2 regions of the Pseudomonas migulae genome follow, and region 1 is predicted to be linked to the other one. Evidence: predicted binding sites of a transcription regulator. Region 1 holds the regulator's gene; the other holds the start of a gene.
What was found. The regulator sigma-54, encoded in region 1, starts transcription at its own class of promoters, with help from an activator protein. The targets are predictions, from matches to a motif close to ANTGGCATNNANNTTGCTNT.
Positions count from the first base shown of each region.

Region 1 (15,237 bases):
ATGCCGCCGACCTGTATTTCCAGGGGCAGATTTCCGAGTCGTGGGCGCTGGAAGACGGAATCGTCAAGGAAGGCAGCTTCAACCTCGACCAGGGCGTTGGCGTGCGCGCGCAATCGGGTGAGAAAACCGGTTTCGCCTACAGCAATGCAATCACTCTGGAAGCCCTGGGCGCGGCGGCGCGTGCTGCTCGTTCGATCTCCCGCGCCGGGCAGAACGGCACGGTGCAGGCGTTCACCACTCAGGATGTCGCCCAGCTGTACGGGCCGGATAACCCATTGGAAGTGCTGACCCGCGCCGAGAAAGTCGACCTGCTCAAGCGTATCGACGTCGCCACGCGCGCCCTCGATCCGCGTATCCAGCAAGTCACCGTGAGCATGGCCGGTGTCTGGGAGCGCATTCTTGTAGCTTCGACCGACGGCAGCCTGGCGGCGGATGTGCGGCCGTTGGTGCGTTTCAATGTCAGCGTGATCGTTGAGCAGAACGGTCGCCGTGAGCGCGGCGGTCATGGCGGCGGCGGTCGTACCGATTACCGCTATTTCCTCGCCGAAGACCGCGCCATGAGCTATGCCCGAGAGGCGTTGCGTCAGGCGCTGGTCAACCTTGAGGCCATTCCGGCGCCGGCCGGTACGTTGCCGGTGGTATTGGGATCGGGCTGGTCCGGTGTGCTGCTGCACGAAGCGGTCGGCCACGGTCTGGAAGGCGATTTCAACCGCAAGGGCAGCTCCGCCTACAGCGGTCGCATGGGCGAAATGGTTGCGTCCAAACTCTGCACCATCGTCGATGACGGCACGCTGGCCGGTCGCCGTGGCTCGCTGAGCGTCGACGACGAAGGCACCCCGACCGAGTGCACCACGCTGATCGAAAACGGCGTACTCAAAGGCTACATGCAAGACAAGCTCAATGCGCGCCTGATGGGCGTGGCCCGCACAGGCAATGGTCGTCGCGAATCCTACGCGCACCTGCCAATGCCGCGCATGACCAACACTTACATGCTGGCGGGCGAAAGCGATCCGGCGGAAATCATTGCGTCGGTGAAACGCGGCATCTACTGCGCCAACCTCGGCGGCGGTCAGGTGGACATCACCAGCGGCAAATTCGTGTTCTCCACCAGCGAGGCGTACCTGATCGAGGACGGCAAGATTACGGCGCCGGTCAAAGGCGCGACATTGATCGGCAACGGGCCGGAAGCCATGAGCAAGGTGTCGATGGTCGGTAACGATCTGTCGCTGGACAGCGGCGTTGGCACGTGCGGTAAGGACGGGCAGTCGGTGCCGGTGGGTGTCGGCCAGCCAACGCTGAAAATCGATGCGATCACTGTGGGTGGCACAGGCGCATAAGTGGCTTTTGAAAAAGTGAAGCTTCGGGTGAGCCGCTTGGCGGCTCACCCCGGAAGGGACTTAACGCAGACCGCGTTGAGTCTCGTCCAGCTCACGGATGTACTTGAAGATTTTACGGCTCGATGCCGGTGGCTTGTTGGTCGCCAGTTCGTGCTGGGCCTGACGGATCAGGGAGCGCAATTGCTGACGATCAGCCTCCGGGTAGTCGAGCACGAACTTCTCCAGGACTGCATCGTCGCCCGCGATCAAGCGATCGCGCCAGCGTTCCAGGCCATGGAAACGTTCGTTGTACTGCCGGGTGGAGGCATCGAGTTGATCGAGCAACGTCAGAATGGCGTCAGTGTCCTGATCGCGCATCAGTTTGCCGATGAACATAAGGTGCCGTTTACGCGCGATATTCGCGGTGTGCTTGGGCGCATCGGCCAGGGCCCGGCGCATAGCGTCGGTCAACGGCAGTTTTGCCAGCAGGTCAGGCTTGAGCGTTGTAAGGCGCTCGCCGAGGTCAACCAGAGCATGCAGCTCGCGTTTAACCTGGGATTTGCTTTTTTCTCCCGTATCGAGGGAGTCGTCGTAAGAATCAACCATGGTGGCCGTCCGCAAAGAAACGCCGCCATGATAACCAGTCGGGGGCCGCTTGTCCGGCCCGGTCGCTCGAAGGCCTTTACCGAAAGCAGAATTTGAGTGGAGAACAGCATGAGTGCAGTTGAAAGCGTCGGCCCACAAGCGTTGCCGGCACTGCAGGAACAAGTCGAGCAGATCATCGCTGAAGCCAAGCGCCAGGGCGCCAGTGCCTGTGAAGTGGCGGTGTCCCTGGAGCAGGGGCTGTCCACTTCCGTGCGTCAGCGCGAAGTCGAAACTGTCGAATTCAACCGCGATCAGGGCTTTGGCATCACCTTGTATGTTGGTCAGCGCAAGGGCTCGGCCAGCACCTCGGCCAGTGGCCCGGAGGCGATTCGCGAAACCGTCGCTGCGGCACTGGCCATCGCCAAGCACACCTCCGAAGACGAAGCCGCCGGTCTGGCGGATGCGGCGCTGATGGCCAAGGATCTGCAGGATTTCGACCTGTTCCACCAATGGGACATCACACCGGAGCAAGCCATCGAGATGGCCCTGAGCTGTGAGGCGGCAGCGTTTGCCACCGACAGCCGGATCAAGAACGCCGACGGCACCACCCTCAGCACTCACCAGGGCTGCCGCGTCTACGGCAACAGTCACGGTTTCATCGGTGGTTACGCGTCGACCCGTCACAGCCTGAGCTGCGTGATGATCGCCGAGGCCGATGGCCAGATGCAGCGTGATTACTGGTATGACGTGAACCGCCAGGGCAAACTGCTGGCTGATCCGGTGAGCATCGGCCAGCGTGCTGCGCAACGTGCAGCGAGCCGTCTGGGCGCGCGTCCGGTGCCGACCTGTGAAGTGCCGGTGCTGTTCTCCGCGGAACTGGCCGGTGGTTTGTTCGGCAGCTTCCTCTCGGCGGTTTCCGGCGGCAGCCTGTATCGCAAATCGTCGTTCCTCGAAGGCACGCTCGGGCAGAAGTTGTTCCCGGAATGGTTGACCATCGATGAGCGTCCGCACCTGATGCGCGCCATGGGCAGTTCGGCGTTCGATGGCGATGGTTTGGCCACTTACGCCAAACCGTTCGTCGAAAAGGGTGAGTTGGTGTCCTATATCCTCGGCACCTATTCCGGTCGCAAACTCGGCATGCCGAGCACCGCCAACGCCGGCGGCGTGCACAACCTGTTCGTTACCCACGGCGATGAAGATCAGGCCGCGTTGCTGCGGCGCATGGGCCGTGGCTTGCTGGTCACCGAGCTGATGGGCCAGGGCCTGAACATGGTCACCGGCGATTACTCTCGCGGTGCGGCGGGCTATTGGGTCGAGAACGGCGAGATCCAGTTCGCGGTTCAGGAGGTCACTATCGCCGGCAACATGCGCGACATGTTCAAGCAGATCGTTGCGGTGGGTAATGATCTCGAACTGCGCAGCAACATTCGCACGGGTTCGGTGTTGATCGAGCGGATGACGGTGGCGGGCAGCTAAACCCTCTCCGCTACACAAAAGGCGCGCCGCCCATTGGGTTGCGCGCCTTTTTTATGCGCCATGCACCGTCCCAGTGTGGGAGCGGGCTTGCTCGCGAAGGCGGCGTATCAGTCAACGTTGATGTTGAATGTGATGGCCTCTTCGCGAGCTAGCCCGCTCCCACAATGACTTCAGTGTGCCGCCAGACTTGTTTTGGTTCTCATTATCATATAATAATGAATCTCATTACCGAATGAGCCCGGATCATGAGTTCTGCCTTGCACGAGCAGCCGTACCTCGAAAACTGGCGCTGGATGAGTCGCCAGATCCGTTGCGCGATGGATCCCGACGAGCCTCGCCTGATTGAGCATTACCTCGCCGAAGGCCGGTATCTCGCGTGCTGCACGGCGACCTCACCCTGGACCATCGCCGAAACTTCCTTCCGCTTGCTGCTCGACACCGCCGCCGATGTCGCACTGCCCTGGCACTGGCGGACTTATTGCCTGGATCAGGCGTGGCGCCCGCTGCGCGAACTCGAACGCCTCTCCCTCTGCAAGTGCCGCCTCAAGCGCTGGCAAAGCTACACCTGGCAACTGGCGACCTGCGAGTTGCAGCCCTCGATTCCTCTTACTGAACTGGTGCAAGGATTTTCTGATGAACAAGACTCGTATTGAGCGCGACAGCATGGGCGAGCTTCAGGTCCCGGTGGACGCGCTTTACGGCGCACAGACCCAGCGTGCGGTGAATAACTTCCCGATCAGCGGCAAGCCAATGCCGATGCAGTTCATCCGCGCACTGATCCTGGCCAAGGCCGCCGCTGCCCGAGCCAACGTCGAACTCAAGCAGATCAGCGAATCCCAGGGCAAAGCCATCGTCGACGCGGCACTGGGCTTGCTGCAGGGCGACTTCATGCAGCACTTCCCGGTGGATATTTTCCAGACCGGTTCCGGCACCAGTTCCAACATGAACGCCAACGAAGTGATCGCGACCCTGGCCAGCCGTCTGCTTGGTGAGCCGGTGAACCCCAACGATCACGTCAATTGCGGCCAGAGCAGCAATGACATCATCCCGACCACCATCCACGTCAGCGCTGCACTGGCGTTGCATGAGCAACTGCTGCCGGCGCTGGTGCGTCTGGTGCAAGTGATCGAGCACAAGGCTGAAGAGGTTCACCATCACGTCAAGACCGGTCGCACGCACTTGATGGACGCGATGCCGGTACGCATGAGCCAGGTGCTCAACGGTTGGGCGCAGCAGCTAAAGGCCAACATCGGTCATCTGCAGGATCTGCTGCCGAGCCTGCAATCCCTGGCGCAGGGCGGCACGGCGGTGGGCACCGGCATCAATGCGCATCCCGAGTTCGCCGCGCGTTTCAGTCAACAGTTGAGCACGCTGACTCAGGTGCAGTTCAAGCCGGGCACCGATCTGTTCGCGCTGATCGGCTCCCAGGACACTGCCGTTGCGGTCTCCGGGCAGCTGAAAACCACCGCTGTTTCGCTGATGAAAATCGCCAACGACCTGCGCTGGATGAACTCCGGCCCGCTGGCCGGCCTCGGCGAAATCGAACTCGAAGCCTTGCAGCCGGGTTCGTCGATCATGCCCGGCAAGGTCAACCCGGTGATCCCGGAATCCACCGCGATGGTCGCCGCCCAAGTGATCGGCAATGACACCGTCATCACCATCGCAGGCCAGTCGGGCAACTTCGAGCTGAACGTGATGCTGCCGATCATCGCCCAGAACCTGCTGAGCAGCATTGAGTTGCTGGCCAACGCCAGCCACCTGCTGGGTGAAAAGGCCATCGCCAGCTTCAAGGTCAACGAAGCCCGGCTCAAGGAAGCGCTGTCGCGCAACCCGATTCTGGTCACTGCACTCAACCCGATCATTGGTTACCAGAAAGCCGCTGAAATCGCCAAGAAGGCTTATCAGCAAGGCCGGCCGGTGATCGATGTCGCTCTGGAACACACCGACCTGACCCGTAGCCAACTGGAAGAGTTGCTCAATCCGGAAAAGCTCACTGCAGGCGGCGTGTAATTACCGCAACCGCTTTGGAGGCTCACCATGGAGCACTGGAAACGCACGATCGAAAGGGCAAACCGCTGTTTCATGCTGGGCGAGCTAGTGGATGCCCGCGAGGCTTACCTGCAGGCATTGGCCCTGGCCCAGGTGTTGTTCGAGCGCTGGGCGGATGCCGACGAAGCGGTAGCGGCCTGCGTGATTTCCCACCACAACCTGGCGGACCTGCATTTGCGTCTGAACCAGCCGGAGGAGAGCGCCGAATACCTGTGCGCCATCCACCAGCGGCTATTGCAGACCATGCAGGACCCGCGGCTGGCGCCCGCATTACGCGAAGCCGCACTGCGTCAGAGCAGCAAAACCTACGTCGAACTGCTGAATTTCATCAGCGAGCACGGCGAATACCCGCGTACTCATCGTTTGCTGCACATCGATGCCGCGTCGCCCGCTGCGCCTTTACATCAAGGAGTCCATTGAAATGGCTTTTAGCTTGCCTGCCTTGCCGTACGCCTACGATGCCCTGGAACCGCACATCGATGCGCAGACCATGGAAATCCACTACACCAAGCATCACCAGACCTACATCAACAATCTGAACGCGGCCGTCGAAGGCACCGAGTTTGCCGAGTGGCCGGTGGAAAAACTGGTGGCTGCCGTCCAGCAACTCCCGGAAAAACTCCGCGCGGCGGTGATCAACCAGGGTGGGGGTCATGCCAACCATTCGCTGTTCTGGGAAGTCATGGTGCCCAACGGCGGCGGTCAGCCGGACGGCGAGCTGGCCAAGGCAATCGATGAGCAACTGGGTGGCCTCGACCGTTTCAAGGACGCGTTCACCAAAGCCGCGCTGACCCGTTTCGGCAGCGGCTGGGCCTGGCTGAGTGTGACCCCGCAAAAGACCCTGGTCGTGGAAAGCAGCGGCAACCAGGACAGCCCGTTGATGAACGGCAATACGCCCATCCTCGGCCTGGACGTGTGGGAGCACGCCTATTACCTGCAATATCAAAACCGTCGCCCGGAATACATCAACGCGTTTTACAACGTAATCAATTGGCCTGAAGTCGCTGCGCGCTATCAGGCTGCACTGGTTTAAGTCTTCTATAAAAACAATCCTGGGCGGACTATGGGCACTGAAACACTGGCGATCGGAAGTGGGCGGATGTTTCGTTACGCATTGGGGTCGCTGTTACTGCTGGCGGGTATGAGCTTATTGGTCGCCCAGGGCCTGGCGTGGCTGGATCTTGAACCGAAACTGCTACGCGCCTTACAGGGCGGTGCGATCTGCGCGTTGGGTACCGCCTTGGGCGCGGTGCCGGTGCTGGTGATCCGGCGCATGCCTCAGGCGGTCAGCGATACGCTGCTCGGCTTCGGTGCCGGGGTGATGCTCGCGGCGACAGCGTTTTCGTTGATCGTTCCGGGTATCGCTGCGGCTGAAAGCCTGGGGCTGACGCCTTGGGCGGCCAGCGGCCTGATCAGTTTCGGCATCATGCTGGGGGCGTTCGGGCTGTTTCTGGTGGATCGAAAGGTCTCCGGCGCTTCACCGGAGATGCTCGTCGGGACACTGGAGCGGCCGGTGATTCCGCCACGGATCTGGTTGTTCGTGTTTGCCATCATCGCCCACAACATTCCTGAAGGCATGGCGGTCGGCGTCTCGGCCGGCGGCGGCATGCCCGACGCTGACAGTCTGGCCATGGGCATTGCCTTGCAGGATGTACCGGAAGGCCTGGTCATTGCGTTGGTGCTGGCCGGGGCAGGGATGTCGCGGGTCAAGGCGTTCCTGATCGGTGCGGCGTCAGGGTTGGTCGAGCCGGTCTTCGCACTGTTGTGCGCCTGGCTGGTGAGCCTGGCCGAGTTGCTGTTGCCTTTGGGATTGGCGCTGGCGGCCGGGGCGATGCTGTTGGTGGTCACGCATGAAGTCATCCCCGAGTCGCGCCGCCATGGTCACGACAAGCTGGCCAGCCTTGGGCTGCTGATCGGGTTTTGTTTGATGATGGTGATGGATACCGCGCTCGCTTGAGCGGTGTAGAGCTTTTGTGGCGAGGGGGCTTGCTCCCGTTGGGTCGCGAAACGGCCCTGAAACATGCTACCGATGTACGACAGACACACTGCATTCACTGACATCACGACTGCTGCGCAGCCGAACGGAGGCAAGCCCCCTCGCCACAAAAAGCCCATCGGGTTGCGGTGTTATTCGCCTTCGTCGAAGTAGTTATTGATCAACGCCACCAGCGCGTCCAGCGCTTCCTGTTCCTGCTCGCCTTCCGTACTCAAATGGATTTTGGTGCCCTTGCCGGCGGCCAGCATCATCATGGCCATGATGCTTTTACCGTCGACCGTGGATTCCGGCGTGCGTCCTACCCTTATCGTGCAATCCTTGAATTGACCGGCGACTCCGACAAATTTCGCGGATGCGCGGGCATGCAGGCCCAACTTGTTGATGATTTCGATTTCCAGAGCAGGCATCGCGATGTGAATCCTTTAGCTGAGGTCGCGGTGGCGGACCTGGACATTCTTCAGGGATTTTTGCAGGACCTGACCCAGACGTTCGGTCAGGTAGACGGAGCGGTGATGCCCGCCGGTACAGCCAATGGCAATGGTGACATAAGCACGGTTGCTGGCGGCAAAGCGGGGCAGCCATTTGAGCAGGTACGTGGAAATGTCCTGGAACATCTCCTCGACGTCCGGCTGGGCCGCCAGGTACTCGGCAACCGGCTGATCAAGCCCGGACTGCTCGCGCAGTTCCGGCTTCCAATAGGGGTTCGGCAGGCAGCGCACGTCGAACACCAGGTCGGCGTCCACCGGCATGCCCCGCTTGAATCCAAAAGACTCCACCAAAAACGCAGTGCCGGGTTCCGGCTGGTTCAGCAGGCGCAACTTGATGGTGTCGCGCAGCTGATACAGGTTCAGATTGGTGGTGTTGACCTTCAGATCGGCGAGGTCGGCAATCGGCCCGAGAAGGTTGGTTTCATCGTTGATCGCCTCGGCCAGCGAGCGATTGGCGCTGCTCAGCGGGTGGCGACGGCGGGTTTCCGAAAAACGTTTGAGCAATGTTTCTTCGTCGGCGTCCAGGTACAGGACATCGCACTGGATATGCCGGCTGCGGACTTCTGCGAGCAGTTCCGGAAATCGGCTCAGATGGCTCGGCAGGTTGCGCGCGTCGATGGAGACGGCAACCAGCGGCTGCGCCAGCTCAGTATGAATCAACGCACGTTCGGCCAGTTCCGGCAGCAACCCGGCGGGCAGGTTGTCGATGCAGTAATAGCCGTTGTCCTCGAGAACATCGAGCGCGGTACTTTTACCTGAGCCGGAGCGGCCACTGACGATGATCAAGCGCATGATTAGTGCCCGTTTTGCTCGTCCAGGACAACCTGATACAAGGCTTCATTGCTCGGGGCGCTGCGCAGGCGATCACGGACTTCCTTGCGATCAAGCATGCTTGCGATCTGGCGGAGCAATTCAAGGTGCGCATCGGTAGCGGCTTCCGGGACCAGCAGAACGAACAGCAGGTCAACCGGGGCGCCGTCGATGGCGTCGAAATCGATGGGAGCATCCAGGTGCATCAAGGCACTGATCGGCGAGGTGCAGCCTTTCAGGCGGCAGTGGGGGATGGCGATGCCGTTACCAAAACCGGTCGAGCCCAGTTTTTCACGGGCAATCAAAGCCTCGAAGACATCTTGCATCTCCAGATCCGGCACTTCTTTATGGATAAGGTTGGCAATTTGCTCGAGGGCTTTCTTTTTGCTGCCGCCCGGCACGTTCACGAGGGAACGGCCGGGGGTCAGGATGCTTTCAAGTCGGATCATGGGTTGGGAGTGTTAACGACCGGTCGCGCCCTGGAGGAGGCTCTGGGTCTTTTCCTTATGCTTTTTGAGTTGTTTATCCAGCTTGTCGGTCAGCGCGTCGATCGCCGCGTACATATCGGTATGTTCCGCGTTTGCGACCACTTCATTGCCGGGAATATGCAGCGTGGCTTCGATTTTCTGCTTCAGCTTCTCGACCGTCATCGTGACCTGCACGTTGGTGATCTTGTCGAAATGCCGTTCTAATCGTTCGAGTTTTTCGCCGATGTAGGTGCGAAGAGGTTCGGTCACTTCCAGTTGGTGTCCACTGATGTTGACTTGCATACAGCTTCTCCTTCGTTGCCAGTGCATAAAGCGGTAGATCAGATGATCTACCACTGGAACGCTGTGGCGTGGCTCTACATCAACCGCTTGCGTTCGCTCGAAGGCGCGATCCCGAGGGATTCGCGGTACTTGGCGACGGTGCGGCGAGCCACCTGAATGCCTTGTGCCTCCAGTAAACCAGCGATCTTGCTGTCACTCAACGGCTTTTTCTGATTTTCCGCCGCAACCAGTTTTTTGATGATCGCGCGGATCGCCGTGGACGAGCATTCGCCGCCTTCGGAGGTGCTGACATGGCTGGAGAAAAAGTATTTCAGCTCATATATGCCCCGAGGGGTATGCATGAATTTTTGCGTGGTCACCCGGGAAATCGTCGATTCGTGCATGCCCACCGCTTCAGCGATGTCATGCAGTACCAGCGGTTTCATCGCTTCGTCGCCGTATTCCAGAAAACCGCGTTGATGCTCGACGATCTGGGTGGCAACTTTCATCAGCGTTTCGTTACGGCTCTGCAGGCTCTTGATGAACCAGCGGGCTTCTTGTAGCTGATTGCGCATGAAGGTGTTGTCGGCGCTGGTGTCGGCGCGGCGCACAAAACCGGCGTACTGGGCGTTGACCCGCAGCCGCGGTACCGATTCCTGGTTCAGTTCTACCAGCCAGCGCTCGTTGTCCTTGCGCACGATCACGTCGGGAACGACGTATTCGGCTTCACTGGACTCGATCTGCGAGCCAGGACGCGGGTTGAGGCTCTGGACCAGTTCAATGACCTGGCGCAGTTCATCTTCCTTGAGCTTCATGCGGCGCATCAGCTGGCTGTAGTCGCGGCTGCCGAGCAAATCGATATAGTCGGTGACCAGGCGCTTGGCCTCGGCCAGCCAGGGTGTCTTGGCGGGCAGCTGGCGCAATTGCAGCAGCAGGCATTCACCGAGGTTGCGGGCGCCGATGCCGGCCGGTTCGAACTGCTGGATGCGGTGCAGGACGGCTTCGATCTCGTCCAGTTCGATGTCGAGTTCCGGGTCGAAGGCTTCGAGGATTTCCTCGAGGGTTTCGTCCAGGTAGCCCTGATTGTTGATGCAATCGATCAGGGTCACGGCGATCAGGCGATCGGTGTCGGACATCGGCGCCAGGTTCAGTTGCCACAGCAGATGGCTCTGCAGGCTTTCACCGGCCGATGTGCGGGTGGTGAAATCCCACTCGTCGTCATCGTTGCTCGGCAGGCTGCTGGCGCTGGTCTGATAGACGTCTTCCCAGGCAGTGTCGACGGGCAGTTCGTTGGGAATGCGCTCGTTCCAGTCGCCCTCGTCGAGGTTGTCCACCGTCGGGGCGGTTTCCTGGTAGGAGGGTTCCGAAACATCGGCGTTGGGTTGCTGTTCGGCTTTGTCGGCCAAGGGGTCGGCGTTATCGAAGTCGTCGCCTTCTTCCTGGCGTTCGAGCATCGGATTGGACTCCAGGGCTTCCTGGATTTCCTGTTGCAGGTCCAGGGTCGACAATTGGAGCAGGCGGATGGCCTGTTGCAGCTGCGGTGTCATCGTCAGCTGCTGGCCCATTCTCAAGACTAGCGATGGTTTCATGGCAGGGGCTTAACACCTTATTCGCCGGCGCACATGCGCCATCCACTACAGGGCGCCGAAGCGCCAAACATAAGCAAATTATATGCCCGAAACTGCAGCGTTTGCCTAGAGCGCTGTAACAATAAAAAAGTATTGATTTTTTATCGCGGCGAGCGCTCGGACAACCAGCCAGACACCTCAGCGCTTACAGGCGGAACTCGTGGCCCAGATACACTTCCTTGACCAGGTCGTTGGCCAGGATGGTGGCAGAGTCACCTTCGGCGATCAGCTGGCCATCGTTGACGATGTAGGCGGTTTCGCAGATGTCCAGTGTTTCACGGACGTTGTGGTCAGTGATCAGCACGCCAATGCCCTTGGCCTTGAGGTGGTAGATGATCTGCTTGATGTCGCCCACGGAAATCGGGTCCACACCGGCGAAGGGTTCGTCGAGGAGGATGAATTTCGGGTTGGTCGCCAGAGCGCGGGCGATTTCCACGCGGCGGCGTTCACCACCGGACAGGCTCATGCCGAGGTTGTCCCGGATGTGGCTGATGTGGAATTCCTGCAGCAGGCTTTCCAGCTCTTTGCGACGATCGGCCTTGTCGAGTTCCTTGCGCGTCTCGAGGATGGCCATGATGTTATCGGCGACCGAGAGTTTGCGGAAGATCGACGCTTCTTGCGGAAGATAGCCGATACCCGCCTTCGCACGACCGTGCATCGGCTGGTGGCTGACGTCCAGATCGTCGATCAGGACGCGCCCCTGATCAGCCTGGACAAGCCCGACGATCATGTAGAAGCATGTGGTCTTGCCGGCGCCGTTCGGACCAAGCAGGCCGACGATCTGACCGCTGTCGATGGACAGGCTGACGTCGCGCACGACCTGGCGGCTCTTGTAGCTCTTGGCCAGATGCTGAGCTTTCAGAGTTGCCATTAAGGGGCCTTTTGCTCTTCGGTTTTCTTTTTCGGCTGGATCACCATGTCGATGCGCGGACGCGACTCGGTCACGTTGGTGCCTGTGGCACGGCCGGCGCTGGCGAGTTTTTTGTTGGTGTCGTAGACGATTTTCTCGCCTTGAGTGACGTTACCGTCTTTATCGACAACTTTGGCGCGATCGATCAGCACGACGCGGTCTTGCGAAGCGTGATACTGGATGGTCACACCCCAGCCCTGAACCGGCTTGGTGTCGCCCGCCGTTTGCAGTTGTTCGAAATAGGCGAGGTTGCCCACCGAAGTCACCACGTCGATGTCGCCGGCAGCGGTGCGGGTCATGGTCACAGTATTGCCTTTAACGATCATCGAGCCCTGGGTGATGATCACGTCACCTTTATAGGTGGCAATGCCATTCTTGTCGTCCAGTTGGGCATCGTCGGCCTGGATGCGGATAGGCTGCTGTTGATCGTTCGGCAGAGCCCAGGCGCTCACGCTTCCCAGTGCTGCGCCCAGACCGAGCAAAATAGGGAGAGTTTTAACGAGCCTCATACTGTCCTCTTACGTTCGATAGCAGGTGTATCCTGCTTTCTTTCAAATACGCTTTCATTCCCTTGCCAGTCGAGACACCACCAGCGCCGTCGATTCTAACGGGTTGATCGGTCTGCGCATATTGCTGCTGCGGGAACACTGTCATGCGGGTGGTGGTAATCAGGGTCTTGCGGTTTTTCTCGTCGAAACGCGTGATGCGCACCGAGTCGATCAGCTCGACCTGGGTGCCATCCGGATTGACTTCGCCGTGCTCGCTCTGGACGTGCCAGGGGAACTGGGTGCCGCGGAACAGGTTCAGGTCCGGATTGGTCAACAGCGTCACTTCGGTCGCCTTCAGGTGTTCAACCTTGTCGGACGTCATTTCGTACTGCAGTTTGCCGTCCGGCAAGTACTGCACGCTGTGGGCGTTGAGTGCGTAATAGTCGATCGCGCTTTCATCGACCTTTGCCACTGGCTGGTCGAGGAAGCGTTCCGGGCTGATGTTCCAATAGCCGACCGCCGCAAAAATCGCTGCGATGCAACCGAACATCAGGATGTTGCGAAATTTCTTGCTCAGCATAGTTGGCTCACAGGTACGCGGCGTTGGCCGCATCGAGGCGGCCCTGGGCGCGCAGGATCAATTCGCAGAATTCGCGGGCGGCACCCTCGCCGCCACGGGCCTGGGTGATGCCATGGGCGTGTTCACGCACGAAACTGGCGGCGTTGGCCACTGCCATGCCCAGGCCGACGCGGCGAATCACCGGCAGGTCTGGCAGGTCGTCACCGAGGTAGGCGACTTGCTCATAGCTTAGGTTGAGTTGGGCGAGAAGTTCGTCCAGTACCACCAGTTTATCTTCGCGCCCCTGATACAGGTGGGGAATGCCGAGGTTCTTCGCCCGTCGCTCGACCACCGGGGTCTTGCGGCCGCTGATGATAGCGGTCTGTACGCCGGCTGCCATCAACATCTTGATGCCCTGGCCGTCGAGCGTGTTGAAGGTCTTGAATTCGCTGCCGTCTTCAAGGAAGTACAGGCGCCCGTCGGTCAGGACACCATCGACGTCGAATACCGCCAGCTTGATCTGTTTGCCGCGTTGCAGCAGGTCCGTGCTCATTACATTACTCCCGCGCGCAGCAAGTCGTGCATGTTCAAGGCGCCGACCGGACGGTCTTCGCTGTCGACCACGACCAGCGCGTTGATTTTATGGTCTTCCATGATTTTCAGGGCCTCGGCGGCGAGCATTTCGGCGCGGGCAGTCTTGCCGTGGGCAGTCATGACCTGGTCGATCGTGGCGCTGTGAATATCGATGCTGCGATCCAGGGTACGGCGCAAATCACCGTCGGTGAAGATCCCGGCGAGCTTGCCGTCGGTTTCCAGAATAACGGTCATGCCCAGGCCCTTGCGGGTCATTTCCATCAGCGCGTCCTTGAGCAGGGTGCCGCGCTGCACCTGCGGCAGTTCCTGCCCGGCGTGCATGACGTTTTCCACTTTCAACAGCAGGCGTCGACCCAGCGCGCCACCGGGGTGGGAAAAGGCGAAGTCTTCAGCGGTAAAGCCGCGGGCTTCGAGCAACGCAACGGCCAGGGCATCGCCCATGACCAGGGCAGCGGTGGTCGACGACGTCGGGGCCAGGTTCAACGGGCAGGCCTCATGCTCGACGTGCACGTTGAGGTTGACCTCGGCAGCCTTGGCTAGCGGGGAGTCGGGATTGCCGGTCACGCTGATCAATTGGATGCCCAGGCGCTTGATCAGCGGCAGCAGGGTGACGATTTCATTGGTGGAGCCGGAGTTCGACAAGGCCAGGATGATGTCGTCGCGGGTAATCATGCCCATGTCGCCATGGCTGGCTTCGGCCGGGTGCACAAAGAAAGCCGTGGTGCCGGTGCTGGCAAGGGTGGCGGCAATCTTGTTGCCGATATGCCCCGATTTGCCCATGCCGACCACGACCACGCGGCCTTTGCTGGCCAGAATCATCTCGCAAGCGCGTACGAAATCTGCGTCGATATGGGGCAGCAAGCCTTGTACGGCTTCCAGTTCGAGGCGGATGGTGCGTTGTGCTGATTGAATCAGGTCGCTGGATTGGCTCATGTCAGAAATCGTATAGCCTGATGAAAAGGCGGCGATTATAGCGGTAATGATCGAAACCCTCACGCAAGTTCGTCGCGCTTTGACATTCCCTGTTACTTAAACCTTCTAAATGAAGCGTTTTGCCCGCCATATCGCTGAACATGACCTGGCTTGGCCCTTGGGCGGTTGGCCTTTGCAGTGATATAGTTCGCCGCCAGTTCGGCCTGCCCGGGAGGTATGTGCTTTCGTCAGAAAGTCAGGCGTCCGAGTGAGAGGCTGCATCGCAAGGAGTTTAGATGAGTGCCGATAACGCCTACGCGGTCGAGCTGAAGGGACTGACCTTCAAGCGCGGTGCGCGCAGCATTTTCAATAACGTCGATATCCGTATTCCACGCGGCAAGGTCACCGGCATCATGGGGCCTTCGGGGTGTGGCAAGACCACACTGTTGCGTTTGATGGGCGCCCAATTGCGCCCGACCAAGGGTGAAGTCTGGGTCAACGGTCAGAACCTGCCGAAACTGTCGCGCAGCGATCTGTTCGATGCGCGCAAGCACATGGGCGTGCTGTTTCAGAGCGGCGCACTGTTTACCGATCTCGACGTGTTCGAGAACGTCGCCTTTCCGCTACGCGTTCATACCGAGCTTCCGGAAGAAATGATCCGGGACATCGTCCTGCTC
Region 1 covers NZ_JALJWR010000001.1:4,831,549-4,846,785, forward strand. Annotated here, with positions in the region: gene tldD (metalloprotease TldD) at 1-1,337, shown strand, start outside; gene yjgA (ribosome biogenesis factor YjgA) at 1,398-1,922, opposite strand; gene pmbA (metalloprotease PmbA) at 2,031-3,377, shown strand; gene J2Y86_RS22115 (FagA protein) at 3,623-4,030, shown strand; gene J2Y86_RS22120 (class II fumarate hydratase) at 4,011-5,387, shown strand; gene J2Y86_RS22125 (hypothetical protein) at 5,415-5,846, shown strand; gene J2Y86_RS22130 (superoxide dismutase) at 5,848-6,459, shown strand; gene J2Y86_RS22135 (ZIP family metal transporter) at 6,490-7,383, shown strand; gene J2Y86_RS22140 (HPr family phosphocarrier protein) at 7,554-7,829, opposite strand; gene rapZ (RNase adapter RapZ) at 7,845-8,702, opposite strand; gene ptsN (PTS IIA-like nitrogen regulatory protein PtsN) at 8,705-9,169, opposite strand; gene hpf (ribosome hibernation-promoting factor, HPF/YfiA family) at 9,182-9,490, opposite strand; gene J2Y86_RS22160 (RNA polymerase factor sigma-54) at 9,565-11,058, opposite strand; gene lptB (LPS export ABC transporter ATP-binding protein) at 11,243-11,968, opposite strand; gene lptA (lipopolysaccharide transport periplasmic protein LptA) at 11,968-12,516, opposite strand; gene lptC (LPS export ABC transporter periplasmic protein LptC) at 12,503-13,075, opposite strand; gene J2Y86_RS22180 (KdsC family phosphatase) at 13,083-13,607, opposite strand; gene J2Y86_RS22185 (KpsF/GutQ family sugar-phosphate isomerase) at 13,607-14,581, opposite strand; gene J2Y86_RS22190 (ATP-binding cassette domain-containing protein) at 14,857-15,237, shown strand, end outside.

Region 2 (15,237 bases), 2.5 Mb from region 1:
TGGATCGTCGACGCAGCAAGCCGTCGCCAGAAGTGGATCGACCAGGCTCAGTCGCTGAACCTGTACATCGCTGGCGCCTCGGGCAAGAAGCTGGACGTGACCTACCGCATGGCCTGGTACCGTGGTCTGAAAACCACTTACTACCTCCGTGCCCTGGCCGCGACCAGCACCGAGAAGTCGACCATCAACACCGGCAAGCTGAACGCTGTTTCCAGCGGTGGCAACCACGGTGAAGATTCGGTCCTGGCAGCGCCAGCCGGCCCTGCTCCAGTGCCGAAGGCTTGCGCCATCGACGAGCCGGATTGCGAAGCTTGCCAATAAGCCGAGCCGGTAGGCGCTGAAAGGCGCTTACCTGGATAACCCCCGATCGGTCCTCTGGATTGATCGGGGGTTTTCTTTTGCCTGGAGGAATGTGGTGACTGGTCTGACGCCTTCGCGGGCAAGCCTCGCTCCTACGGGATCGCGCTGTTCATCTGAACGACGCATATCCTGCAGGAGCGAGGCTTGCCCGCGAAAGGGCCGGCACAAACAACCCAAGCCCCAGAGAAAAATCCCGCCCATAAAAAAACCCCTCTTTCGAGGGGTTCTTTTTGCAGCAATCAACCAACCAGCATCAGGTCATCTGAATGATGGTCTGCATGATGGTGCTTTGAGTCGAGATGGTCTTGGCGTTCGCCTGGTAGTTGCTCTGCGCCTTGATCAGGTCGACCAGTTCGCTGGTCAGGTTGACGTTGGACTCTTCCAGGGAGTTGGAGTGGATCTCGCCCAAGGTGCCGGTGTTCGGCGCATCGTAGCCCGGGATACCCGACGCGAAGGTTTCTTTCCAGCTGGTGCCGCCCACTGGCTGCAGACCTTGCTCGTTGGTGAAGCTGGCGAGCGAGATCTGGCCGATGGCCTTGGTCTGGCTGTTGCTGAAGTTGGCCAGCATCACACCGCTGCTGTCGATGGTCAGGTTGGTGATCTGGCCGGTGGCGTAACCGTTCTGCGAAGGAATCGAACGCGCGGTGTCGGCGTTGTACTGCGAGGTTTTGGCCATGGAGATTGTAACGACACCCGAGGTAGCGCCGTTCGGTGTCCACACGCCATTCTTTACGGTACCGGGAATCCAGCCGGTGACCGTCAGGTCAGGGCTGACGATCGGCGTCGGAACGGCCGGTGTGGTGACCGAAACCAGATTGCCCGAGGTATCGAACACCATGGTCGAAGCGACCGGCAGGTTCAGCGGAACCGCGGTAGGACTAGGGTCGGTGCCATTCGGGTTGCGACCATCAATCAGGGTGTAGGTTTTCCAGGTGTTCGCGCCCGTCTTCACCATGAATTGATCCATGATGTGCTCGTTACCCTGAGTGTCATAGATCTTGGTACTGAACTGCTTGGTGAAGGAGGCTTCTTTGGTCGGGTCGAACGGGGTGGCAACCTGATCGATAACCGGTGCGGTGGAGTTCAGGTTGATCGTCGACGACACCGTGGAGGTGTTTTTTGGCGCCAGGTTCGACGTGTCGATGCGCAGGTCAGTCAACACGCCATTGATGATCTTGCCATTGGCATCCACGCCATACCCCTGCAGACGCGCAGAGCCATCGCTGTTGGTGACGTAACCGTCCTTGTCGACCTTGAACGTACCGGCACGGGTGTAGGACAGAGAACCGTTGTCGTTCAGCACGAAGAAGCCGGAACCGTTGATGCCCATGTCCAGCACGTTGCCGGTGTTGTTGACGTCACCCTGGGTGAACTGCTGCGAAACGTTGGCCAGGCGCACACCGTTACCGATGACTTTGCTGCCCGAACCCAGCTTGGTGGCCGAGTAAACGTCTTCGAATTCCGCACGGGACGATTTGAAACCGGTGGTCGCGACGTTGGCGATGTTGTTGCCGGTCACGTCCAGTTGTTTGTTGGCTGCATAGAGACCGCTAAGGCCGATATTGAAAGACATATTCCACTCCTTTGTGCCGGGTTAGTCGGCTCTTACATACCAATGGTTTGTACTTTGGACAGGGCAACGCTGCCCAGCCCGGCCAGATTGAGCATCAACTCACCGCCGGTCTGGCTGATGGTCACGCTGGTAACGGTGGCCGGCAGGTAGGTGACCAGCGAAGTCGCCTTGCTGTCGTAAGTCGCCGTGGCGCCGAAGGTGTACGTACCCGCCTTGGCCACTTCGCCGGCATCGTTCTTGCCGTCCCAGATGAAGCTGGCGTTGCCGGCTTTCTGGCTGCCCAGGTCGATGGTGCGGATCACCTTGCCATCGGCATCGGTGATCTTGACCTTGACCGGATCGGCCGCCGAAGGCACGGCGACTGTGCCGGTGAAGCTCTTGGAGGTGTCGACCACCGCCTTGTCGCCCGGCGCGATGACCGAACGGCCCACCAGCGACGACGCCTGCAACGCCTGGGACGAGCTCAAGCTGCCCGCCAGGTTGGTCGCCAGGCCGCCCACGGTGTCATTGAGCGTGGTAATGCCTTCCAGGCTGCTGAACTGCGCCAACTGGGCAACGAACTCGCCGTTGTCCTGCGGCTCCAGCGGGTTCTGGTTCTTCAGCTGTGTCACCAGCAGTTGCAGGAACGCGTCCTTGCCCAGGGCCTTCTTGCCGGTGGCACTGTTCGTCGCGGACGCCAGGCCATCGGGAGTGGTGTTGGTCTTGATCGAAGAGTTGGCCAGGATGTCTTTGAGGCTAAGGCCGCTGGTGGTATCGGTAACACTCATCTGAGTCGCCCCTTATCACTGACCGAGGGTCAGGACCTTCTGCATCATTGTTTTGGCGGTGTTCATCATTTCGGCGTTGGTCTGGAACGAACGGCTCGCGGAAATCATGTCAGCCATTTCTTCCACCACGTTGACGTTCGGGTAGTAGACGTAGCCCTTGGCATCGGCCGCCGGATGGTTCGGTTCGTAGCGCGCTTCAAGATTGCTCTGGTCTTCGACCACGCCCAGCACTTGTACGCCCTGGCCCGCGGCGTCCTGGCTCTGGAACAGCGAATCGCTGCCGCCGCTCTGGCCCCCCTGGAACATGGTGGCGAACACCGGGTGACGAGCGCGGTAGGTCTGGTCGATGCTCGACGAGACGGTTTCGGCGTTGGCGATGTTACTGGCGACGGTGTTGAGGCGAGTGGTCTGGGCACTCATGCCGCTACCGGCGATATTGAAAACACTGGCTAGAGACATGACTTACTCTCCACGCAGGGCGGATATCAGCCCTTTGAATTTGCTGTTGAGCAGGGTGAAGCTCGCCTGGAAGTTGACCGCGTTTTCCGCGTAGTTCGACTGTTCCAGCTGGGCGTCCACGGTGTTCTGGTCGATCGACGGTTGCATCGGCGTGCGATACATCAGCGACTCGTCGCCATTGCCCAGGCCTTGCGCTTCGATATGACGGTTGTTGGTCATGTTCAAGGCGAAAGTGCCGTTCTTGGTTTTCTCGCTTTGCTCGGCGAGCACTTTCGAGAAGTCCAGATCCCGAGCCTTGTAGTTCGGGGTGTCGGCGTTGGCGATGTTGTTGGCCAGGACTTCGGCACGCTGGGCGCGGAAGCCCAGGGCCTGTTCGTGGATACCGAGCGCTTTATCGAAGCTGATGCTCATGTCGGGAAACCTTCGGGTGACCTGATTTTTCGTACGATGAACATAGCAAGCAGCGTGCCAATTCAGAAAAGCCCGTAAACCGGGGCTTTGCGGGCAGGGGCAAGGCGGCAATGCCAGAAAAGCGGCAACGGGTTTCCGCCGTCTGCCGCTTTTCTGCCGCTTCACACGCTCCGGAGAACACCACCTGACCCTGTGGTGAGGGGATTTATCCCCGCTCGGCTGCGCAGCAGTCGTAACGGTTTAACTTAGAAATGCCGGGGCCGCTTCGCAGCCCAACGGGGATAAATCCCCTCGCCACAGAGCTCACTCCTACAGGGGATCGGTGGCGGGTTTGAGAAATCATCAGGCAAAAAAAACGGGAGCCCCTGAGGACTCCCGTTTTTTGATGCTGCCAACAAATCACTTCGCCTGGTAAATGATCCCCGGGCTGCACTGGACCATCTGGTAATGGTCCGGCAATCCGTTCAGCGCTTCGGACGCGCCAAGGAACAGATAACCGCCCGGCTTCAACGTGCTGTGGATGCGCAACAGGATGTCTTTCTTCACCTCGGCGGAGAAGTAGATCAGTACGTTGCGGCAGAACACGATGTCGAACTTGCCGAGGCTCGCGTAGCTGTCCAGCAGGTTGAACGAGCGAAACTCCACCCGGCTCTTGATCGGCGCCTTGATCGCCCAGCGCCCCGGCCCTTTCGGGTCGAAGTAACGCTGCAGGCGCTCGGGCGACAGACCGCGACCGATAGCCAGGCTGTCGTACTCGCCGGTCTTGCAGTTGGTCAGCATGGTGCCGGACAAATCAGTGGCGACGATCTGCACGCCCATCTTCAACTGGCCCATGTTGACCCGCTCGAACTCGTCGATGGACATCGACAGCGAATACGGTTCCTGCCCCGACGAGCACGCCGCCGACCAGATCCGCAGACGCTGGCCGGGAGCTGCCTTGATTGCTTCGGGCAGCACCTTGTTCTTCAAGACTTCAAACGGATAGGTGTCACGAAACCACAGGGTTTCGTTGGTCGTCATGGCATCCACCACCATCTCGCGCAAACCGCTGCGCGGCTGGGTCTGGATGCGCTGGACCAGCTCACCCAGGGACTTGATGCCTTGCTGCTCCATCAGTTTGTTGAGACGGCTCGAGACCAGGTACTGCTTGTTTTCACCGAGCAAAATGCCACAGGCTTTTTCCAGGAAGACCCGGAACTGTTCGAAATCCAAATTACCCGTAGACAATGATGCCGCCTCTTAAATCGTATTGACCGCCAGGGGCAGAAGGCCCCTAGCTGATATCTGCTGCTTTGATCCGGTCGACTACCCGGGATGCCAGGTCATCAGGACGGAATTTGGCCAGGAAGTCATCGGCACCGACTTTCTTGACCATCGCCTGATTGAACACACCCGACAACGAAGTATGCAGGATGATATGAAGCTTTTGCATGCGAGGGTCGTTGCGGATTTCGGCCGTCAGGGTGTACCCGTCCATTTCCGGCATCTCGATGTCGGAAATCATCATCAGGAACTCTTCTTCCGGCTTCTTGCCCTCGTCGACCAGCTTGCGCAGGTAATCCAGCGCTTGCCGTCCGTCGTTCAACGCCACCACTTCGACACCGACCGTCTGCAGGCAACGCGTGACTTGCTTGCGCGCCACCGACGAGTCATCGACCGTCAGTACCCGCAGCGACAGTGCCTTGTGCTGGGTCTCGACATCGACCACACCGACGGAAATCGCTTCCGGTGTCGGCGCCACTTCCGCCAGGACCTTCTCGACGTCGATGATTTCGACTAACTGATTGTCGACCCGAGTCACAGCCGTCAGGTAATGATCGCGTCCTGTGCCCTTGGGAGGCGGATGAATCTCTTCCCAGTTCATGTTGACGATGCGTTCGACCGAGCGCACCAGGAAACCCTGGGTCTTGGTGTTGTACTCCGTGATGATCACGAAGGGATTGCTTTGATCTTTAAGCGCTCCGGAACCGGTCGCCATTGCCAGATCAAGGATCGGAATGGTCGCCCCCCGGATATTTGCCACACCGCACACGACAGGATTGGACTTGGGCATCAGGGTCAGCTTGGGGCATTGCAGCACCTCGCGAACCTTGAAAACGTTGATCCCATACAGCTGCTGGCCGTCGAGACGGAACAGCAACAGCTCCAGACGATTCTGCCCTACCAGTTGCGTGCGCTGGTTTACCGAATCCATTACACCAGCCATGCCCAGACTCCTACACCAACGCTAAGTGTGTTGCGACGCACATTCATCACTAAACGGCACGGCGCTTGCTTTTTAACTCTTATGAACACAGAACCGACATTTTTCCGACACCTGACATCGCCTTTTCGCAGACTGCTCTGTGCAATGTCGGCTGTTTGCCTGTTCAACGCTGGCAGCCCTGCCCTTGCTGACGCGGTTACCTTGCCTGACATGCTTATCGGCGTCACCCAGGGCTTTCTTGAATTCACCGTAGAAGACTATCTGGCTACCAGTCAAACGGAAGGTCGCTACGAAATCCAGGTCAACCAGCTCGATCCGCGACTGCGCATGCCCATGTGCGACAAGGAATTGACAGCCAGTCTCGAGAGCCCGGCCAAGCCGCTGGGCCGGGTCACGGTCAAGGTTCGCTGCGAGGGAACCTCCCCCTGGACGGTGTTCGTACCCGCTCAAGTCCGCCTGTTTCGCGACGTCGTGACCACTGCTCGCCCGCTGCGCCGCGCCGACATTGTCGAGCCCGCTGACGTGCTGCTGCGCGAACGCGATGTCAGCCTGATCAACCAGGGTTACCTGACGACCCTCGACCAGGCGATCGGCCAACGACTTACCCGACCAATGGTCACGGATCAGGTGATTACCCTCGTCCACCTCGAACAGGCAGAAGTCATTCGCAAGGGCGATCAGGTGGTCATTACCGCCCGCAGTGGTACGCTCAGCGTGCGAATGCCCGGCGAAGCAATGTCCAACGGCGGCATGAGCGAACAGATTCGCGTGAAAAACCTCAACTCCAAGCGGGTCATCAAGGCGCAGGTCACCGCGCCGGGTCAGGTGGAAGTGTCTATGTAGGCACCCTTTCCTGAAGAAGTGGCGTTGCCCGAGGCTGTTCCCTAAACTGTGCCGCATGCAGGAGAAGTGCTGGCGCATGCAGGCTCATTGATAAATGGGTCTAAAGTTTTCACAGGGAGAGCCGAAAACATGGCAAGCGTCCAAATACTCAGAGGTTTTTTACCATGGTCATCGATTTCAGCCGTTTGAACAGTTCCTCGTCACTTACGGGCAGTACACGTACCAGCGTTGCCAAGGAAACCGCCGAAGCCGGCAAATCCGCGCCGCTGAATACCCCGGCCGAACAGGCCAGTACCGTCAAAAGCGGGGAATCGGTACACCTCAGCAATGAGGCTCAACAGTTGCAACAGGTCACTGACAAGCTGCGCGATCAGCCTGCCGTCGACAAAGCCCGCGTGGCCGAGTTGAAAGCAGCGATTGCCGATGGCAGCTACAAAGTCGACAGCAACCGTGTAGCCAGCAAACTGCTCAACTTCGAAGCCCAGCGCTAGGCTACGGCCCGCGCCAGGCTTTTGGACGCTTAAAACCCAAGGCCAGCCATGCACGACACTAATTTACTGCAACTGATCACCGACGACTTTGCTCCAGCGCAACATTTGCTGGAGTTACTGCAAACCGAGTCCCTCGCCTTGCACGGTCGTGACATGCCACTGCTCGAAGAAATTCTGGCGCAGAAACAGGCATTGATCATTCTGCTCGAACAGCATGGCCGCAAGCGCAGTGAAATCCTCGCCAGCCTCAATCTGCCGCTCAATCGCAACGGTCTGGAGCAACTGGCCAGCCATTCGAGCATCGGCGAAGAGTTGCTGGCGCAGAGCGATGTGCTGACCGACCTTCTGGCTCAATGCCAGGCGGCGAACGCCAATAATGGCCAGTCGATCCTGGTCCAGCAGGCCGCCACGGCCAACCAGCTGAAAATCCTCACCGGCGGCGAACCGCCAGCCCTTTATGATGCCCGCGGATCAACCGCCAAGCTTGCGAAGCCACGCCCGCTCAGTCAGGCTTGAGCCTTCCAATGACCACGCCCTATCAAGACTCGCAACATGCTGGCAATATACTGGCCAGCCGTAGTCATATTTTGTCTGGAGATTGATGAACCGTGTCCAATGCCTTAACCGCGGAAGATGCCCCGCAGCCACCCAAGGTGCTTACCACGCCTTTGGAAATCTCCGGCAACCTGCGCCAACTGCAAGAAAGCCATGATCCACTGATCATCACGTTCCATGAGCGCACCCAGCGTTTCCAGAGCTATCTGGTGGACGTGGACCGCGAAGGCCGCACCATGGCGCTCGACGAAATGATCCCGCGTGACGGTGAGCGTTTCCTCCTGGCCGGCGAACCGTTCAAGGTCGAAGGCTTTCACGAAGGCGTACGCATTGCCTGGGAAAGCAACGGCCAGTTGACCATCGACGAATCCGGCGACAGTCGCTGCTATCGCGGCCCGCTGCCGGATGAAGTGGTCTATCACCAGCGCCGCAATGCATTTCGTGCGGCATTGAAGCTGGCCCAGCTGGTCAGCGTCGAACTGGACGGTGAAAAGCTCAAGGCACCGATCAGCGGCAAGCTGCTGGACATTTCCGCCACCGGCTGCAAGTTGCGCTTCGAGGGTGACATCACCGGCAGCCTGCAACTGGGCCAGGTCTACGACCGTTTCTCCGCCGCCCTGCCCTTTGGCAAGATGACGGCACCGGTCGAACTGCGTTATCTGCATTTCGAAGAAAGAATCTCCACCACCTTCGCCGGCATCCGCTTTCATAACATGAGCGGCCTGGTGCAGCGTCAGGTCGAGCGGTTCGTCTATCAGCTTCAGCGCGAAGCGCGACGCTTCGACAAAGACGACATGTAATTCGAAGCGGCATGAAAAACGGGCAGTCCCTTGCGGTGACTGCCCGTTTTTTTATGCCCGGGTTTTAAGGCCTGGCCTCGGTGAAGCTTTGCTCACGACCCGTGTCCGGGTCTTCCGGAGAGCGAGGGGTTTCTGTCTCGGTCTCTGGTTCAGGGCTCGGCTCAGGATTGACCGGGCTCTGCATCTGGTCCTGCACCACTTGTTCATCGACACGCGGGTCAAGGCACGCCACCAGCGGCGAACTCGACATACTGTCCGGCATGGCGACGTGATGCAGCGGCGCGTCGTCCACCTGGTGCAGGTTGGTCACCGCTTTCGGACGGATTCGCCACACCAGCACCAACGCGAAGAAACTGAAGAAGGCGTAGAGCATCTGGCTGCCGAACATCTTCATCAGCACCCCGGCGACCAGCGGCCCGATACTGGCGCCGACACCGTAGGTCACCAGCAGCATCGCCGTCAGCGACACCCGGCGATCGCCCTCGACGTGGTCGTTGGAGAACGCCACCGCCAATGGATACAGGCAAAACTTCACCAAAGCACAGAGGAAGCCGGCGATAAACAGCACCTCCAGCGGCACTTGTTTCATGATCGCCAACGGCAAGGCGGCAACGGCGAGGAAAAGCGCAAAGCAGCGGATCAACAGCGCCCTGTCATAACGGTCGGACAGCCAGCCCAACGGCCACTGCACCAGCAGGCCGGCAAAAATGCAGCTACCCATGAACAGACCGACCTGCTCCGTGGACAACCCTTGCTGCGAGGCATACAGCGGCGCCAGACCGTAGAACGAACCAATGATCAGCCCTGCCCCCAGCACCGTACTCAACGACTGCGGTACGCGCTTGATGAAGAACCGCGGTTCCATCGGCGCCGGGTGCAGAGGCGCCGGGTGAATCCGCCGCGTCAGGGCCACCGGCACCAGGCACAGGGCAAAGCACAGGGCGACCAGCATCAACAGCTCCAGACCGAGCGCCGGGTGCATGACCAGAATCAATTGCCCCAACACCAGACCCAGATAGGACGCGATCATGTAACCGCTGAACACCGTTCCGCGTTGCGAGGCTTCGGCCTGCTCATTGAGCCAGCTTTCGATGACCATGTACTGGCACATCATGCCGAGGCCGACGATGACCCGCAAAAAGATCCAGGCAGGCAGCCAGTCCACCAGGCCATGGCCCAGCACCGCCGCCCCGACGATCCCGGCGCAGGCCGAATAGGCACGGATGTGCCCGACCCGGGCAATCAACCGGTGACCGATCTTGCCCCCCAGCACCAGGCCAAAATAGTTGGCCGCCATCAGCGCACCGACCCACAGGCTGTCGACATGGTCGGCCGCCAGGCGCAAGCCCAGGTAAGTACTCAGCAAGCCCGAGCCGATCAACATCATCAGCGAGGCAAAATACAGCGCTCGAAAGGGTTTCCAGATTTGGCGCATCGGCGTTCCGAGCGGCTCCTTGCGGTGAGAAACGGGCTATCCGCAAAGATAGCCCGAAGACGAAGGTTCGTCAGGCCTGGGCGGCCAGGACACGGCGCTCCCAGGGGGTAATTTCATCAAAGAAGCTGGTCAACTCCAGGGTCTTCGAAGCGACGTAGCCTTCGATGAACTCCTTGCCGAACAGTTCCTTCGCCAATTGGCTACGTTTCAGACGTTCGAGGGCGGCATGCAAGGTACACGGTAACGAAAGATTATCCGGCACCTCGAACTCACCCTGGATCGCTGCGCTCGGCTCCAGCGCGTGTTCAATACCGTACAGCCCCGCTGCCAGGCTCGCGGCGATCGCCAGGTACGGATTTGCATCCGCCCCCGGCAAGCGGTTCTCGACCCGACGAGCGGCCGGCGAACTGGCCGGAATCCGTAAACCGGCCGCACGATTGTCGTGGGACCAGCAGGCATTGTTGGGTGATGCGAACGGATGGCACAAGCGCTGATAGGAATTTACGTTCGGCGCAAACAACGCGGTGAAATCCGCCATGCCCGCCTGCTGGCCGCCGATGAAGTGACGGAAGGTCGCGGTCGGTTCACCGGCCTCGTCGCTGAACACGTTCCGCCCGCTGCCGATCTCGACGATGCTTTGGTGAATATGCATCGAACTGCCCGGCGTGTGCGCCAGCGGCTTGGCCATGCAGACCACAGTCAGGCCGTGCTTGAGCGCGACTTCCTTGAGCAGATGCTTGAATAGGAACGTCTGGTCGGCCAGCAGCAGCGGATCGCCGTGCAGCAGATTGATCTCGAACTGGCTGACGCCCATCTCGTGCATGAACGTATCGCGCGGCAAACCGAGTGCCGCCATGCATTCGTAGACTTCACTGAAGAACGGGCGCAAGCCGTTGTTGGAGCTGACGCTGAACGCCGAATGGCCATCCTCGCGCCGACCGTCCAGGCCCAGCGGCGGCTGGAACGGTTGCGTCGGGTCGGTATTGGGCGCGAAGACAAAGAACTCCAGTTCGGTCGCTACCACGGGCGCCAGGCCAAGTGCCGCATAACGTGCGATCACCGCCTTGAGTTGGCCACGGGTCGACAGATTCGAGCTCTGGCCGGTCAGCTCGTCGGCATCGCAAATGGCGAAGGCACGTGGTTGCTTGCTCCAGGGCAAGCGGTGAATCTGCGCGGGATCGGGCACCAGCGCCAGGTCGCCGTCATCGCTGCCGTAAAAACGCGCTGGCGGATATCCGCCCATGATGCATTGCAGCAGCACACCCCGCGCCATCTGCAACCGCCGTCCTTCGAGAAACCCCTCGGCCGTCATGACCTTGCCACGGGGCACGCCATTCAGGTCCGGCGTAACACATTCAATCTCATCAATGCCCGTCAGTCGCTGCGCGAGTGAACGCTGGCCATCGGTTGTCATGACGCAATCCTTTGTTGTTGTGCAAGCCGCGAACGGCGACCGTACAAAATAGGCTCCGCCTGTTCGGAATATCAAGCACTCAACTGACAAATAACCTCGCTCTCTGTGGGAGCTGGCTTGCCAGCGATGGCGTCCAGAAGATCGACGCAGAATCCAAAGGCCCCATCGCTGGCAAGCCAGCTCCCACAGGATTTTTGCGCTCAGGGCAGATAAAGGCTGAACACGCCGCCGCCCAACGGGCCGCCATTGCTGATTTCGGTGCGTCCGCCGATGCCGTTGCGCTGATGCAACGCGGCAATCCGCCCGGCGAAATACAACCCCAGGCCGGTGCTGCCGCTGCTGTGGTTGATGCCCTGCACGTAATCGGCCTGACGCTCGATCATTTCCGTCGGGTATCCGTCGCCATCATCGTTGATCGTTAGCACCAGTTGCCCGGCCTCATCGCTGACGCTGATCAACACCGCATGCCGGGCATAACGGATCGCGTTGTTGATGCAATTGCCCAGTACCGACGCAATCAGCTCCCGGTCGAAGAAACCCAGCGGGCTCAGCGGGTCCACTTCGTAGGTCGCCATGATGCCGCGGCTGGCGAACACGTCCTGGTGACAGGCCAGCTGCGCTTCGATGAAATCATCGAGTTCGTGATAAGCCGGTTGCAACGGCATCTGATTGACGCCGAGCTTGTACAGCCCCAGCAACTGCACGAGCATGCCGTTGAGGTGGGCGAACTCGAATTCGATCACGCCCTGCTCCGGGGTGTGTCGCGTCGGGTCGGGCAGGCGCGCCAGCCATTGGCTGTGGGCCTGCATCAACATCGCCAGCGAGTTCTTCATGTCATGCACGGTGGAAGCGATCACCGTGGAGAAATCCAGTGCCGGGTCGTTTTGGGTCATGCGCCGAACGCCTTGATTTTCAGTTTCTGGTAACGCGCATACCGCGCGTCGGTGTCGGGCATCAGGCCGACCGTTTTCAGGCAGGCCCGACATTCTTCGAGTTCCGCCGACGCCACGCTGGTGTCGGTGCCGTGCAGCAGCGACTGCGCCATGTTCAGCGCGATACTGATGTTTTTCGGTTGCATCGCCAGGGCTTTGCGGAACGCCGCCCGCGCCTCCACCAGGTTGCCGGTCTTGTACACCCGCACGCCTTGACGGTTGAGTTCCGCCGCATCGTTGCCGGAGTTGAGGATGGTCGGGTCGTCGGTCAGTTTGGCGATGTTTTTCATCACGGTCGGATCGTCGCCGTAGATTTCCACGCAGTTTTTCAACATCGAGGCGCCGGCATCGGCCTGACCGAGCATTTGCAACTGCTTGGCCACCAACAGCGCCGCTTCGGCACTCATGAACTGCTCCATGCCATCCAGGCGCAGCATGGCTTGCTCGGTGAGCTTTTCCGCGGTTTCGGCATCGTTGAGCAACAGGCTGGTGGCCTTCATCAGCCGCGCACGAATCTGCAGGCCAGGGTCGGATGGGTTTTCCTTGGCCACGGCACTCAGCGTGGTGTTGATCTCCAGCCGCGTGCGGGTATCCAGGCCTTTTTCGCTGCCCTTGCTGATCAAGGCATGGGCCAGGCCGAGGTTACTTTCAGCATCCTTGAAGCGTGACTGGGCGCCTTGGCTGACCGCCTGTCGATAAGCCTTGGACGCCGTGTCGAAATCTTCGTTGGCCATCGCCAACTTGCCCAGCAACGCCTGGCGGCGCACGGCCAGCGGCGACAAGCGAATCGCCTCCTCCAATACCTGCTGCGCTGCCTTGGTGTCGCCTTCGGCAACCAGTACATCGGCCATGCCGTCGTACAGCGCCGGCATCATCGGGAATACTTTCAGGGCTTTTTCGTAGACGCCCTTGGCCTGACTGACCTGACCGCGCTTGAACAGCAACTGGCCCAGCCCGGCAAACGCCCACGGCAATGGCCGATCGGCAATGATGCCGTCGTAGAGACGCTCCAGCGCCTCATTCTGATTCAAGTCACGCAGGGCATCGGCGCGGTAGCGCAGGCACAGCGGCGAATAGCGGATGTCCTGTTTGCACAGGGCGATGCAGGCATTGAGCACTTCGACCGGCTTGCCGCGATCGAGCGCCTGCAGGATCGGCTTGAGCAAGGTCTTGCGCTGCTCCAGACGCTCCAGGCGCTGAGCCAGGCCCGAGCGGTTGAACGGTTTGGTCAGGTACGCATCGGGTTCATGCTCCAGGGCGCTGAGTACCATCGCCTGGCTGGTCTCGGCAGTGACCATGACAAACACGGCTTCATGGCTGATCAGCTTTTCGACCATCAGGTCTTCGAGCACCTGCTGACCGTTCTTCTTGCCGTCGCCGAGGTGGAAATCCTGCAGGATGAAATCGTAGGACTTCTGCGAACACATGCGCAGCGCCTGCTCGCCGGTGTCGGCGGTGTCCACGTCCTTGACGCCCAGCTCACGCAGCATGGAACGGACCGAACTGCGGAAATCGGAGAAATCATCGACGATCAGAAAACGCTTTTGGTGATACGACAGCATCGAAGATTTCCAGGCAATTTTAAGAAGAAGATCATGACTGTCCGGGTTATCGGCCAGCAGGGTCATTCACTTGAAGAAATGGGAATGCATTTGCGCAGCTGGAGTCCAAATTTCAAAGGGCTGCGCAGACGCGCTAAATAATTGAAGGTGCTATCGAAAAACGGGATTATCCTGATTTATTGCAAAGCGCCAGCTCCCGCCCCGGGCCAGGACGCTCCCGTCGTTGGCAAAGGCAGAAGTCATGACCACCACTCCCGATCGCTCGATACCTCCTAAAGAGCGAAAGACCCTGCGCCCCAGTACCCTGGACTTTCCGGTGGTGGGCATTGGCGCGTCGGCGGGCGGCCTGCAAGCCATCAAGCTTTTCTTCGAAAACATGCCTCATGACAACCGCATGGCGTTCGTGATCATTCTTCATCTCTCCCCCGATCACCAGAGCATCGCCGACAGGATCATCCAGGAATCGACGCAGATGCCGGTGCTGCAAGTCACCGAAACGGTGTCCATCGAGAAAAACCACGTTTACGTCATTTCACCGGCGCAACGCCTGTCGATGAACGATGGCTTTCTTGAAGTCAGCGCCTGCGAGACGCGGGAAAGCCGCCATGCCTCGATTGATTTGTTCTTCCGCGACCTGGCGGATGTGCACCGGGAACGGGCTTTCTGCGTAGTGCTGTCCGGCACCGGTTCCGACGGCGCTGTCGGCCTGTCGCGAATCAAGGAACAGGGCGGCGTCGCGCTGGCCCAGGCGCCGGAAGACGCCGAGTTCGACGGCATGCCTCGCGCCGCCATCGACACCCGTATGGTTGACCTGGTCCTGCCGGTGGTTGAAATGCCGCAAAAGCTGCTGGAGCTGTGGCGCAACTCCCAGGAAATCAGTTTGCCCACCCCCAACGACCCCGAATTACAGACCATTGCTGCCGTTTCCGAACGCGAAGCGCTGGTGGCCGAACAAATGCTGCACGACATTCTTATTCAGTTGCGCACCGGCACCGGCCATGATTTCAAGCACTACAAACGCGCCACGGTATTGCGCCGGATCGAACGGCGGATGCAGGTCACGGCCCAGCCGGACCTCGCGGCCTACTATCGTTACCTGCAAGACAATCCGGAAGAAACCAAGGCCCTGCTCGGCGACATGCTGATCGGCGTGACCAACTTTTTCCGCGACCGCGAAGCCTTCGAAGCGCTGGAGCGCGATGTCGTGCCGCAACTGGTCAGCGCCGCCGTGTCAGCGCAACCCGAGAAGGAAGAAATCCGGGTCTGGTCCGCCGGCTGCTCCACCGGTGAGGAAGCCTACAGCCTGGCCATGTTGCTCAGCGACCAGTTGCAACTGGACGCCAGCGCGGCGTCGATGCAGCTGTTTGCCACCGACATTGACGAACGCGCCATCAGCGTCGGCCGTGCCGGGGTGTATCCGCAAGCGATC
Region 2 covers NZ_JALJWR010000001.1:2,337,634-2,352,870, forward strand. Annotated here, with positions in the region: gene J2Y86_RS10715 (ribonucleoside-diphosphate reductase subunit alpha) at 1-321, shown strand, start outside; gene flgE (flagellar hook protein FlgE) at 614-1,933, opposite strand; gene flgD (flagellar hook assembly protein FlgD) at 1,966-2,700, opposite strand; gene flgC (flagellar basal body rod protein FlgC) at 2,716-3,159, opposite strand; gene flgB (flagellar basal body rod protein FlgB) at 3,163-3,570, opposite strand; gene cheR (protein-glutamate O-methyltransferase CheR) at 3,970-4,797, opposite strand; gene J2Y86_RS10745 (chemotaxis protein CheV) at 4,844-5,776, opposite strand; gene flgA (flagellar basal body P-ring formation chaperone FlgA) at 5,858-6,619, shown strand; gene flgM (flagellar biosynthesis anti-sigma factor FlgM) at 6,784-7,110, shown strand; gene J2Y86_RS10760 (flagella synthesis protein FlgN) at 7,159-7,626, shown strand; gene J2Y86_RS10765 (flagellar brake protein) at 7,719-8,465, shown strand; gene J2Y86_RS10770 (MFS transporter) at 8,530-9,900, opposite strand; gene J2Y86_RS10775 (glutamine synthetase family protein) at 9,971-11,212, opposite strand; gene J2Y86_RS10780 (sensor histidine kinase) at 11,515-12,207, opposite strand; gene J2Y86_RS10785 (tetratricopeptide repeat-containing response regulator) at 12,204-13,808, opposite strand; gene J2Y86_RS10790 (CheR family methyltransferase) at 14,050-15,237, shown strand, end outside.
Region 2: flgB (flagellar basal body rod protein FlgB) is a predicted target of sigma-54. The motif match lies at 3,613-3,632, and genes of this name have one in related genera.